Regions from separate parts of the Chryseobacterium sp. RU33C genome, predicted to be linked through region 3. Evidence: riboswitches for the same ligand, from Rfam matches in the RefSeq annotation. Region 3 holds a riboswitch; each other region holds the start of a gene.

Region 1 (4,331 bases), on a different contig from region 3:
TCTGTAATTTTAGTTTCCGTATAGTTTCCGGCAAGATTCATATTTAATTTTCCATTCCCGAGAATCCAGTCATAGGATAGCACTATATCTACTCCTTTCGTTTCTGTATCAATAGCATTGGCGAAGAACCTTCCGCTTTCTACCTTAAACTGATCTAATCTTGGATCTGTAATATTGCTGGTGATCACAATTCTGTCCTTTACTTTGATCCAGTATCCATCTATGGAAACAGTCAACTTATTAAATGGCTTCAGAGTAAATCCTGCACTTGCATTGACTGAGGTTTCCTGTTTGAGTTTATCAAATCCCAGAATTTTAGCGGCTTCGCTATCGTTGCTGAATATTCCTTTGGTCACAATCTTTGAACCGGAAGTAGAAATATCCGCATAGGAATTATTGAAATACTGCTGCTGAAGGGAAGGCGCTCTGAAGCCTGTTCCTACCGCTGCCCTTATTGCATAATTTTTTACAAACTCATATCGTAGCGCAAGTTTTCCATTCAAGGTATTTCCGAAATCCGAATAATTTTCAAACCTGGCAGCGGCATCAATATTGAGTTTTTTATCTAAATCATAAGAAATATCTGCATATACCGCGGTGGAATGTCTGTCTTTTTTTAGTGCATTGTTGGGAGAAAATCCGATAAAGGATTGAGATCCGCCTGCTCCCAACACTGTAGATCCTTCAGTGGCAACGTTTCCACTGACGTCATATTGAGTATAAGATGCTTCGTCACCCGCTTTGATCTGGTATTGCTCAAACCTGAATTCACCACCGAAAGCAATATTGAAGCGGTTTATATTTTTGGAAACATCAAGATTCACCGTATTCTGAAGGAAGCTGTGTGCTCCGGCATAAAAATCTGTTGGTGATTTTGCTCCCAGAGAAGCATTATTGGTATGGCTTACATTATAATTGAAGGTATTGCTCCCGAATGTATTACTTACATCGAATAGCCAGTCATTAACATTATATTTTGCTCCTACAGCATAAGAAATATCATATACCTGAGATCCAAGAATTGCCTGAAAACCATTCGGGTAAATGGATGAAGCCACATTAGACTTTTCACTGGGAAGTCTTCTGAAACCAAACCCTTCTCCTTCTTTAATACTGAAACCTCCGAAAGAATAGAGTTTAAAATTATCATTAAAAGGGTATTCTGAATTGAAAAACAACTGTCCCTGTCTGATCTGGGCATCTCCGATCTGAAAATTAAAATCGTCGCGCGTTAATCCTCTTTTTTCAATTTCTGCATCATCTGCAGCCCTGGCAGCTTTTACGGCTTCAGCGTCACCTGCAAATTCATAAGCGAAATTATCTCCGAAAATATCCAGATCGTGATTTTGCGTTCTTGTGGTTTTTCCTCTGTGGCTTAATTGCAGGGAAAGATTAATATAACCGTCTTTTTTTCCTAATGAAGTTCCATAGTTAACTCCTGCCTGGTAAGTATCTCCATCATTTCTTCCGGTTAATCCGTAGGTAAGACTTGCCGAAGCTCCTGCATTTTTCTTAAGAATAATATTGATGACTCCCGCAATAGCATCAGAGCCATATTGTGCGGCGGCTCCGTCTCTCAGGACTTCAATCCGGTCAATAGCAATAACCGGAATAGTGCTCAAATCTGTTCCTACAGAGCCATTTCCGACGGTATTCTGATAATTCACCAAAGAAGTAGTATGTCTTCTTTTTCCGTTAAGCAATACTAAAACCTGATCAGGACCCATCCCTCTTAAAGTAACAGGGTCAATATGTTCGGTACCATCAGAAGCAGACTGTCTCACTGCATTAAATGAAGGGATCACATAATTCAGGAGATCCTGGGCGGTCATTTGCGGAGAACTTCTCTGGATCTTGTCGATATTGATAACATCTACAGGAACCGGCGTTTCCAGCTTTGTTCTTTTAACATTTCGGTTTCCGACGATGATGATATCTTCGATCTGTTTTCCTTTTTCCTCACTTTCCTGAGCAGCTACGAGAATTGCTCCAAGCAATAGTACAGCTGTGATTAATTTTTTCATGTTATTCCTGCCAATTAATAATACGTACCTGACGGATCTTTCCGCAGATACACAAGACTTCAAGAAATGGAATTCATATAGAGTATTGACTTCACTTATCTCCCCCAAAGGGTTGGAATTAGCACCTTTACACTCTGGAACCGTGCAGGTTGCTAAGGTTTCTCCGGGCCAAATCCCTCCACCTTTCTTGATAAATCTACTGCAAAAGTAGACTATTTTTCTGAACTTACAAAAAAAGGCAAATCTGCTGATCTGCAAATTTGCCTTTATTATTATTCTATGTTTTAGCTTATTGAATCATCATCTTTTGAATGGCTATTCCTGTATCTGATTTCAGCTGTACAAGATACGTTCCTGCCGGATAATTAACCTTCATATTATAAGCTCCATTCTCTTTATCCAGTTTGAAAGTATCCAGTTTTTTACCCGTCATATCAAAAATTGAAATCTCTCCGTTTTTTGCTTTACTGAAAATGAGTTTAGCGATTCCGTTCCGAACCGGATTATCTGCAATCTGAAGGGATAGCTTGTTGACTGCATTGGTATCTACAGTTGACAAAGCGCCCGCATAATTTCCAAAGATTCTGAATTCTCCAGGTTGTAAAGTGATTGGAGCTGTTGTGGAGGCTACATTTGAAATACTGTTGTCCATCAGATTCTGCCATTGACCTGTGTAAGGAAAATAAGGCACGACATTCTGTGCGGAAGTAGTATAATTAGCCAATACGACAACATTCTTTATTCCTGTAGTAATAGCTGCATCGTACACATAAATTCTTGTAATGAGACCATTAGGATCATTCGTAAGGTTATTGGATTCTATACTGTAGGTTTTAGATTTAAAAACCGGATAGGTATTTCTGATATTGATGATTTTAGCCCATGTATCATAAACAGCCTTTCTGTTCGCATTGGTATCATATCCTAAAGTGAATGCCACGGGTTTTTCATCGGTTCTGCATCCGTTGTCTATGGTACCGTTTGCGCATCTGTTGATGCTGAATTCATATCCTAATTCTCCAAACTGCCAGATCATTTTCGGACCTGGAATAGTAAAGAAAGTTGCCCCGAAGGTTTTCATTCTTTCAAGAGCGGTATTCAGGTCTTTCACATTGTAACTTCCGTTTATAGCACCATAGGCAAGATTTTTAAACATCAGTCTCTCTTCATCATGGCTTTCTCCATAACCTACGGCACTCATATTGGTGAAGCCGTGAAGACTGTGATTCATACGGTCGTAGTTGCTGTTTTCCTTATATCCCATCGTATTCTGATTGTAAGGATCTGTCTGCTTATTCCAAAGCATAACACCTTTTCCTTCTGCTATTCTGTAGTTGGCCCATTGCTGTTCTTCCGCATCTGTTCCCAAATGTTCAAAGATCATATAAGAGTTGGGATCAATAGCCCATTGCCTGTCTGCGTAATGCTTCATAATATCCACTCTGTCCTGCTGATAGGCATTGGTACAGGCTTCATCATTTTCGGAACAGCTTTGTGTAAATCCTTTTGTCAAATCCCAGCGGAATCCGTCTATGTGATATTCAGTCAGCCATTGCTCAAGACATCTCTCAACGTAATATTGCGTTGAAAGGCTTGTATGGTTAAAATCATTAAATACGTTGTATGAATGTTTCGGAACCTGATTGAAGTAAGGATTGTTGGCCGCAACATCGCCATAGCCATCGCCATCCGGATCTACATTCCAGAGTCTTACCAGAGGAGAACGTCCTGTAGCGTGATTAAATGCTACATCCAGAATGACTGCAATTCCGTTCTGATGGCATAGATCTACAAATTCTTTGAATTTTTCGGGAGTACCATAGGCTTTGTCCAATGCATAATGGAAGGAAGTATTGTATCCCCATGAAAGATTTCCATCAAATTCCATGATGGGCATTAATTCTATGGCATTGATTTTTAAGTTTTTTAAATAAGCAATTTTATCGATCAATGACTGCCAGTTCTTTTCCTGTGTAAAGTCTCTCAATAGTAATTCATAGACTACAAGATCCTGTTTCGCAGGTCTTTGAAAATTGGTAACCTGCCAGTTATAAGCGGTCTGACCTGTTTTAAATGTTGACACTTCAAAGCCCTGTCCGGCAGGAAATGCAGGCAAGTTTGGATAGGTAGAAGCCGAAATCCATGGATCATCATAGGAAGATAAGATTTGCGGCGAATAGGGGTCTGCTACTTTTCTTAAATCATTGGTTCTGTATTGGAAAGTATTGAGCTGCTGAGGGGTAATTCCATTGAGCTCAATCCAGTACAGATCAGGATTTGTGGTATCTTTATTCATCAGATATGTAT
Region 2 (4,331 bases), on a different contig from region 3:
AATAACGACACCAATTATTGGTAAACTGATACATTATTAGATTGTTACATTAAATATTATTTTGTTTCACTTACTCTTAAAATATCCCCGAATACACCTCTTGCCGTTACCTGTGCTCCGGCTCCGGCTCCCATGATAACAATTGGATTTTCTCCGTAACTTTCTGTATAAATTTCAAAGATTGAATCTGAACCTTTTAACTGACCTAAAGCGGAAGTTGCAGGAACTGAAATGAGTTTCACATCCAACTCGCCTTTATCTGTCTGCAGATCACCGTGCAGATCACCTACATATCTCAATACGTGTCCAGATTCCTGATTTTCTTTTATATTCTGGTATTCATCATCCAGTTCTTCCAGTCTTGAAAGGAATTCTGATTTTGAAACCTCCAATAAGCTTTCCGGAACCAGATTTTGGATATTGATATCTCCGAATTCATTGATTAAGTCTAATTCTCTCGCAAGAATCAATAGTTTTCTGGCTACATCATTTCCTGATAAGTCTTCTCTTGGATCCGGTTCTGTGTATCCTTTTTCAAGAGCTTCGTTGATGATGGTTGAAAATTTATCATCTCTTAAAGAAAAATTATTAAAAACATAGCTCAATGTTCCTGAGAATACGCCTTTAATTCTTGTAATATTCTCTCCTGAAAGGTGTAATAATTTGATGGTGTCAATTAACGGAAGACCTGCACCAACATTGGTTTCATACAGATAACGTCTGTTGTTTTTGCTCAACGTATATCTTAGTTTTCTGTATTCCTCAATGGGAAGCGTATTAAAAATTTTGTTGGAAGAAACGAGATCAAATCCGTTTTCTGCCAAAGCATGATAGTTTTTAACAAAATCTTTGCTGGCTGTGTTATCTACAACGATCAGGTTTTCCAGTTGATTTTCGTTCGAGAAATTAATCAGTTCTTCTACATTCGATGGATGTTCTGCGGTTAAAACCTCATCTTTCCAATTGGCATCAAATCCTTTTTTGTTGAAGGCAATTTTCTTAGAGTTGGCTACTGCGACTACTTTAAGATCAATTTTTTTACGTTTTTTAATTTCTTCTGCTGATTCAAGCACTTGTTCTATCAGTGTTTTTCCTACGTTTCCGTGACCAATGATAGCCAGATGAACTGTCTTTGGCTTTTTGAAAATTTCAGATTCTATGATATTTTTTGTTTTTTCATCCTGTGAAGAAGTCACTACGATATTGACTCTGTTTTCTCCTGCCACCTGATTTAAAAGCAATGGGAAAACATTATTTCTTGCCAGCTCAGCAAAGACTTTATTGAAATCTTCTGCTACAAAACCAATCACAGAAACATTATTGATACTATAGATCTGGGAAACTTTTCCTGATTTTCTTTCTTCTTCAAATTCATCAATAAGACAGGCTACTGCTTTTTCTGCATCATTGGCGTGAACCAGAATAGAAATTCCGTTTTCTACGGCCTGCTGAGAAATTACACCTACACTGATGCGCGCTAAAGTAAGCGCTTTAAAAATACGTCCGTCAATCCCGATTTCTCCCAGGAAATCTTCTCCTTCAAATTTGACGATTGATCTGTTCTTCAAAAATTTTATTTCGTTAGCATTTTTCATTACTTCTGTAAAATGTTTTTAATGATATTATTTAATTGTTGATATTCCATTAGGAAGGCATCATGCCCGTGTATAGATTGGATCTCGTGATAAGAAACATCCTTATTTTTCTCTTTTAAGTTTTCAAAACACATCCGGATTTCAGAAGCAGGGAAGAATAAGTCTGTATCTACGGAGATCATGTGCATTCGTGCCTGTATGTTCTCCAGTGCTTCTTCAGCAACGTTTATATTCATTAAGAGATGATTCATCAGCTTGTATGCTTTTAAACTAAACCTTTCGTTCAGTGCATTACCATGATAAACCAACCAGTCTTCTGATTCCAGGCGTTGTTTTTCCTGATTATATTGGTTTTGAAATCTGTCATTGAGTGACTGTGGAGTTCTGTAACACAGCATGGCATGAATTCTCGCTTTCTGTAATGGTTCTTCTTTATCATTCAATAAAAATTTCTGAACCAGACACTGCGCATGAAGCCAGTCGTGTGTTCTGTAATCACAGGCTATGGGAATAAATATTTCTGCGAGATCCGGCTGCTTGGCAAGCATTTCCCAGGCAATCCCTCCTCCCAGAGAGCCTCCGATAATGGCATATAAATTTTTGATATGTAAAGCTTCAAGTCCTTTCAGAAATATTGCGGCAATATCTGAAGGGGTGAAGTCTTCATAGTCTTCAATTAAAAAATCGTCATATCCGTTTCCGGGTATATTGAAACACAGAACAGTGTATTGATCAGTATCAACAATCTGGTTTTCTCCTACCAGCTGTTTCCACCAGCCTTTATCTCCGGATACATTTGAGTTTCCGGTAAGGGCGTGGTTGATTAAAATGACAGGGGCTGTAAACAGATCTTTCCCAAAAAGCTGATAGCTTAACGGGATATGGTATTCCTTTTGGGAATTTGTTTGATACGAAAGATTAATATAGTTTAGTTCTGTTTTCAATTCTATTAAATTTTAATACAATTGAAAATGCCACAGGAAATGGCTGAAAAGAACTTCAGTAAGTTATCTGTCCAAAATACTTTGGTAGAACGTAGCACCTTCTTTGCTTGCACAAAGGGTTGCTAAGGTTTCATAGGGTCTAATCCCTCAACCTTTCTTGATAACATTTTCAATATTTGAATGAACGAATGATGCAAAGGTAGTTCTTTTCTTTTAATTTCAAAAAAAAATTATTTTAATATTTAAAAAAGCCCTTAAACACAAGCATTTCAAGACTATATTAATAATTATTCAGATGAAAAAAATTGGAATTACTTGTCAAAAAAACTAACTTCGTGTGGAAAAATGATGAGATATGACCGCCGAAAAAGATAGATTACAAGATATCAAATGGAAAAACTGGGGACCTTATGTAAGTAACCGGCAGTGGGGAAATGTACGCGAAGATTATAGCCCGAACGGGAATGCCTGGAACTTTACCAATCATAATAATGCCGAAAGCTATGCCTACCGCTGGGGTGAAGAAGGCATTGCCGGAATTTCTGACGTAAAGCAGCTTTTGTGTTTTGCTCTTTCGTTCTGGAACAAGAAGGACAAAATGGTAAAAGAACGGTTCTTCGGATTGAGCAATCCTCAGGGGAACCATGGGGAAGACATCAAAGAAATCTTTTATTATCTGGATAATACGCCTACTCACAGCTATATGAAAATGGTGTATAAATATCCAATTAATGAATTTCCTTACGATGAGCTTGTTGCAGAAAACGGAAGACGCAGCAAAAAGCAACCGGAATATGAGATTTTCGATACCGGAATTTTCGATAATGATGAATATTTTGATATTTTCATTGAATACTGTAAAGCCGATCACAATGATATTCTTGCCAGAATAACAGTATGCAATCGAAGTCAGCATGAAGCTCCTATTCTGGTAGCTCCGACTGTATGGTTCAGAAACAACTGGAAATGGGGATACAATACGTATAAGGGAGAAATCAATGCATCTCCCGACGGAAGTATTAACATTGAACACGACAGCATTTCGATCAAGAAATTCTATTCCAGGAACTCAAACTCAGAAAGTGTATTTTGTGATAATGAAACCAATACGTCTAAACTTTACGGAGCTCCTGCTCCTGAAAATATGTATTTCAAAGACGGAATCAATAATTTCATTACTGATAAAACGAATACAGTAAATCCCGAAAAGCGGGGAACAAAAGCCTCTTTTCTGATTGATGAGCTTATCGGAGCCGGAGAATCAAAAGTTTTTGAATTCAGATTATGCCCTGAAGAGACCGATGAGCCTTTTGAAAACTTTGATGCCATTTTCAATACGCGGCAGGCTGAAGCTGAGGAATTTTATAAAGAAATTCAGAATGACACCGTAAACGAAGATGAAAGAAATGTACAGCGACAGGCTTTTGCCGGACTTCTCTGGAATAAACAGTTCTATCATTATAATATAGGAAAATGGCTGAAAGGTGATCCCAACTTTGAAGCACCAAGAAATTTCAACGAATATGTAAGAAATACAGAATGGAATCATCTCCATAATAAGGATATTATTTCTATGCCTGATAAATGGGAATATCCATGGTATGCAACATGGGATCTGGCATTTCACTGTGTTCCTTTTTCCATCATTGATGCTGAATTTGCCAAGGGACAGCTTTTGCTGCTTACAAAAGAATGGTACATGCATCCCAACGGACAGCTTCCTGCCTATGAATGGAATATGAGTGATGTGAACCCTCCTGTACATGCATGGTCATGCTTCCGGGTTTTTAAA
Region 3 (4,331 bases):
ACTTTTCCAAGGAAACTCAATAAGCTTAATTTATTGCTGTTCCCACTGAAGCTTCCCAGCAGAGAAGCAGCATCCGGTTCATAATAATAAGGAAGTGAAAACTGGCTTCTCGTTCCTGAAATGGTCTGATAATCGTATTTATAAAACTCGTGTCCTGCTAAAGCATTTACATGGTGCTTTCCAAACTTTTTATCATACGTCAGAATATTGCTGGTTGTATAAGAAAGTGTTCTGGTATTTGTTTTCGTTACCGAACCTCCAATTTCAGCGCCTTGCCCCAATAATGGATTTGAGTAATAATGTCCGTTATAATTCACTAAATCCACAGAGAAGCTGGTCTTGAATTTCAACTCCGGCAAGAAAGTGAATTCCATGAATCCTTTTCCGGAGAAGTTATCTTCTTTGTTTTCGTTTTTGTCTAAAGGCAGTGTTGCAGCGGCATTCTGATTCTGAAGCGCATTCGTAGGCCTGTATTTTCCAAAATCATAAACCGGGTTTCCATCAGCATCCAAAATATAAGTACCATCTGCATTTCTTTCATAATAAGGATAGAATGAAGGAATAAATCTTGCTGCGTTGATGATGTTACTCGCCTTGGAATCCGAAGAAGTAGGCGCCTGCTGAATACTGTTTGTATAATTCAGGTTTACTCCAACATTAAGCCATTTTTTCACTTCGGAATTGATTTTTAATCGGGTATTATATCTTTTAAAACCGGATTCAATCGCCATCCCTTTATCATCCAGATATCCCAGTGAAAAGAAGTAATTGCTTTTATCACTTCCTCCGCTGATATCAAGATCCACCTGATTCCTTGAAGCTACTCTCTGTAAAATATCTCTCCAGTCATCATTCCAAAGCGGCGATGCACCAGGTAATAATTTCCCATCTGTTCCTACCGGTTTTGGATAAGCAGTGCCATATGGATTAATTCCAAGGGTCGAAACAAGATTATCAGTTGCCATTTGTGCAGCCTGCTGAGAAGAAACTTTGCCAGACTGATATCCGTTTCTTAATGCTTCCCAATATAATTGAAAGTATTGATCTGTGTTTACCTGTTCATAATCTTTGACAGCTCTTCCTGAGAATCCCTGACTGATATTAAAATTAACTCTGGCTTCTCCTTTTTTCCCTGATTTTGTAGTGATGATAATAATCCCGTTTGCTCCTCTTGAACCATACAAAGCACTTGCTGTAGCGTCTTTCAAAACACTTATAGATTCAATATCGCTTGGGCTAATGGAGTTCAGGTTTCCGTCAAAAGGAATCCCGTCCACTACGTATAAAGGATCACTGGAAGCACTGATTGAGCCAATTCCTCTGATACGGATGGTAGAAACTGCGCCGGGCTGTCCCGATGCACTGGTAGTTTGAATTCCGGCAACCTGTCCTTCCAGTGCTTTGGTAATATTCGTAACTGGTCTGTTATTGATTTTATCGCTGGAAATTGTAGCTACAGAACCGGTATAGCTGTTTCTTTTTGCTTTTCCGTACGCTACCACTACTACCTCATCAAGTTCCTTTTCATGAAGGCTATCTTTTTTCGGCATGGAATTCTGTGCATTGATGCTGGTTATTCCCAGAAAAAAAGCAGCAACCGGAGGTATCCATGCTTTAGAATTGAATAAATTTTTGCTAATCATAATCAATTTTATTTATCATATATTAAAATTTTACCCTTTGCAGAAAAGTCAGCAAAGGGCATCGATAAATACGACAAACCAAATGCTTATTTTTCCTTAAAAGGCTGAATGTAACACCTTGCCCCACGAGGTAGGTTGTTAAGATTTCACAGGGTCAGTTCCCTCCATCTTTCTTTATAAGCCGATCGAAATATGATTGCAAAGCTAAAAACTTTTAGTCTACAAAACAAGTAGACTTATTTATTTTTCATGATAATTTTTTAATAATTAACATAAATTTTTAATAAAACCCACTACAATAAGAAGTTGCAGACCTTATCATTTATTCAAACATGACAAATATCATTGTCAATAATTCAATAGCATGAAAATTCAGTATACCTTAATTTTGTGTGATTTATTGAAAAAACTTTTTAATTTTATGCCATGAAAGTTTTGATCATCAATGGCCCTAACCTCAATCTGTTAGGCACAAGAGAACCGGAAATCTATGGAAATGTTTCTATGGAAAGTTATTTGGAAAATTTAAGATCCGAGTTTCAGGCTTATGAATTACAATATTACCAGTCTAATATTGAAGGTGAGCTTATCAACAGACTTCAGGAGGATGATTTTGATGCGGTAGTGATCAATCCCGGAGCTTTCACCCATTATTCCTATGCAATTGCTGATTGTTTAAAAAATATTCGTAAGCCCAAAGTAGAAGTTCACATCAGCAATATCTACAAAAGAGAAGAATTCCGACAGAAGTCTGTAACAGCCGCTAATACGGATGCCGTTTTATCTGGCTTTGGAATGGATGGGTATAGATTGGCTTTATTGAGTCTGAAATAATTCAGTCGTTTATTTTCCCACAGATGGCACAGATTTTCACAGATAATTATAGAAAAAAAACATATGTCAGTAGTTGCACTGCTGCAAAAATCTATTAAATTTTGAGAAATAAAATACAAAAGCCTCATCATTGATGAGGCTTTTGTACGTTTATGGTTAACTATTAAATAGTTTGTTCCTGTAATTGAGGTCCTGAAGCTACTAACTTCTTACCTTCTTCAGTATCACAGTACTGTTCAAAATTCTTGATATATCTTGAAGCAAGATCTTTTGCTTTTTCTTCCCATACCGAAGCATTTTCATAGGTATCTCTAGGATCTAAAATACCTGCAGAAACGTTTGGTAATTCAGTAGGAATTTCAAGATTCATAATTGGAACCTGAGCTTTAGGAGCATTATCAATAGATCCATCAATGATTGCGTCAATGATTGCTCTGGTATCTTTAAGCGAAATTCTCTTTCCTGTACCGTTCCAGCCTGTATTTACCAAATAAGCTTTTGCACCGTGTTCCTGCATTTTACCGATCAATGTTTTAGAATACATTGTTGGGTGTAATGTAAGGAATGCTTCCCCAAATGCAGGGGAGAAAGATGGTTCAGGTTCTGTAATACCTCTTTCCGTTCCGGCTAATTTTGATGTATACCCGCAAAGGAAGTGGTACTGAGCCTGATCTTCATTCAGGATAGAAACCGGAGGAAGTACTCCGAATGCATCTGCTGAAAGGTATACAATCTTCTTGGCATGACCTGCTTTAGAAGGCAATACAATTTTGTTGATATGATATATTGGATAAGAAACTCTTGTGTTCTCAGTGATTGAACCGTCTGTATAATCTGCTACTCCATTGTTAATAACAACGTTTTCAAGAAGTGCATCTCTTTTGATGGCAGCGAAGATATCCGGTTCTTTTTCTTCAGATAAGTCAATCACTTTAGCATAGCATCCTCCCTCATAGTTGAATACTCCGTTGTTATCCCATCCGTGCTCATCGTCACCGATAAGGTATCTTTTAGGATCTGCTGATAAAGTAGTTTTACCTGTTCCAGAAAGACCAAAGAATAAAGCAACATCACCTTTCTCTCCAACGTTCGCAGAACAATGCATGGAAGCCATACCTTTTAACGGAAGGTAATAGTTCATCATGGCAAACATTCCTTTTTTCATTTCACCTCCGTACCAGGTACCTCCAATGATCTGTAGTTTTTCAGTAAGGTTGAACATAATGAAGTTTTCAGAGTTTAATCCCTGAGCTTCCCAGTTCGGGTTTGTTGTTTTTGATCCGTTGATTACAGTGAAATCCGGCTCACCGTAGTTTTCAAGTTCGTAGTGAGAAGGACGAATGAACATATTAGTAACAAAATGCGCCTGCCATGCTACTTCAACGATAAATCTTACTTTAAGTCTCGTATCTGCATTCGTTCCGCAGAATGTATCTACTACATAAATCTTTTTAGATTCAGCAAGCTGGTTCAGCACTAGTTCTTTACAAGACCCGAAAATTTCTGCTGTTGTAGGTAGGTTTACTTTACCATCCCAGAAAATTGTATCTCTTGTAACATCATCCTGAACAATATATCTGTCTTTAGGTGAACGACCTGTGAAAATTCCTGTTTTTACCGATACTGCGCCAGATTCCGTAAGCTCAGCTTGCTCAAACCCCTGATTTTCAGGAGAAACTTCAGCCTGATATAATTCTTCATAAGAAGGATTATACACTACTTCATAGTTTCCTTTAATCCCTAATTTCTCTAAATCCTGGATGATTTTAGTGTTTTTCATTTTACTTATATTTTCTATTTCTTTATTGACTTCAACAAAAATAATATTAATTATTTGTTAAAGGTGGTTTAAAT

The links. Region 3 has a riboswitch for S-adenosylmethionine ahead of BW946_RS09420 (SusC/RagA family TonB-linked outer membrane protein). Riboswitches for the same ligand answer to the same signal wherever they lie in the genome.
Region 1: linked by a shared signal. The riboswitch ahead of BW946_RS06405 (TonB-dependent receptor plug domain-containing protein) and the one ahead of BW946_RS09420 (SusC/RagA family TonB-linked outer membrane protein) in region 3 are both predicted to bind S-adenosylmethionine.
Region 2: linked by a shared signal. The riboswitch ahead of BW946_RS14950 (alpha/beta fold hydrolase) and the one ahead of BW946_RS09420 (SusC/RagA family TonB-linked outer membrane protein) in region 3 are both predicted to bind S-adenosylmethionine.

The regions. Positions count from the first base shown of each region.
Region 1 is NZ_FTMT01000005.1:61,542-65,872, reverse strand. It holds gene BW946_RS06405 (TonB-dependent receptor plug domain-containing protein) at 1-2,024, opposite strand, end outside; SAM riboswitch class I at 2,117-2,221, opposite strand; gene BW946_RS06400 (alpha-amylase family glycosyl hydrolase) at 2,314-4,331, opposite strand, start outside.
Region 2 is NZ_FTMT01000018.1:12,256-16,586, forward strand. It holds gene BW946_RS14945 (ACT domain-containing protein) at 57-1,595, opposite strand; gene BW946_RS14950 (alpha/beta fold hydrolase) at 1,595-2,539, opposite strand; SAM riboswitch class I at 2,600-2,706, opposite strand; gene BW946_RS14955 (MGH1-like glycoside hydrolase domain-containing protein) at 2,895-4,331, shown strand, end outside.
Region 3 is NZ_FTMT01000009.1:30,962-35,292, forward strand. It holds gene BW946_RS09420 (SusC/RagA family TonB-linked outer membrane protein) at 1-1,643, opposite strand, end outside; SAM riboswitch class I at 1,727-1,826, opposite strand; gene BW946_RS09425 (type II 3-dehydroquinate dehydratase) at 2,070-2,477, shown strand; gene pckA (phosphoenolpyruvate carboxykinase (ATP)) at 2,641-4,257, opposite strand.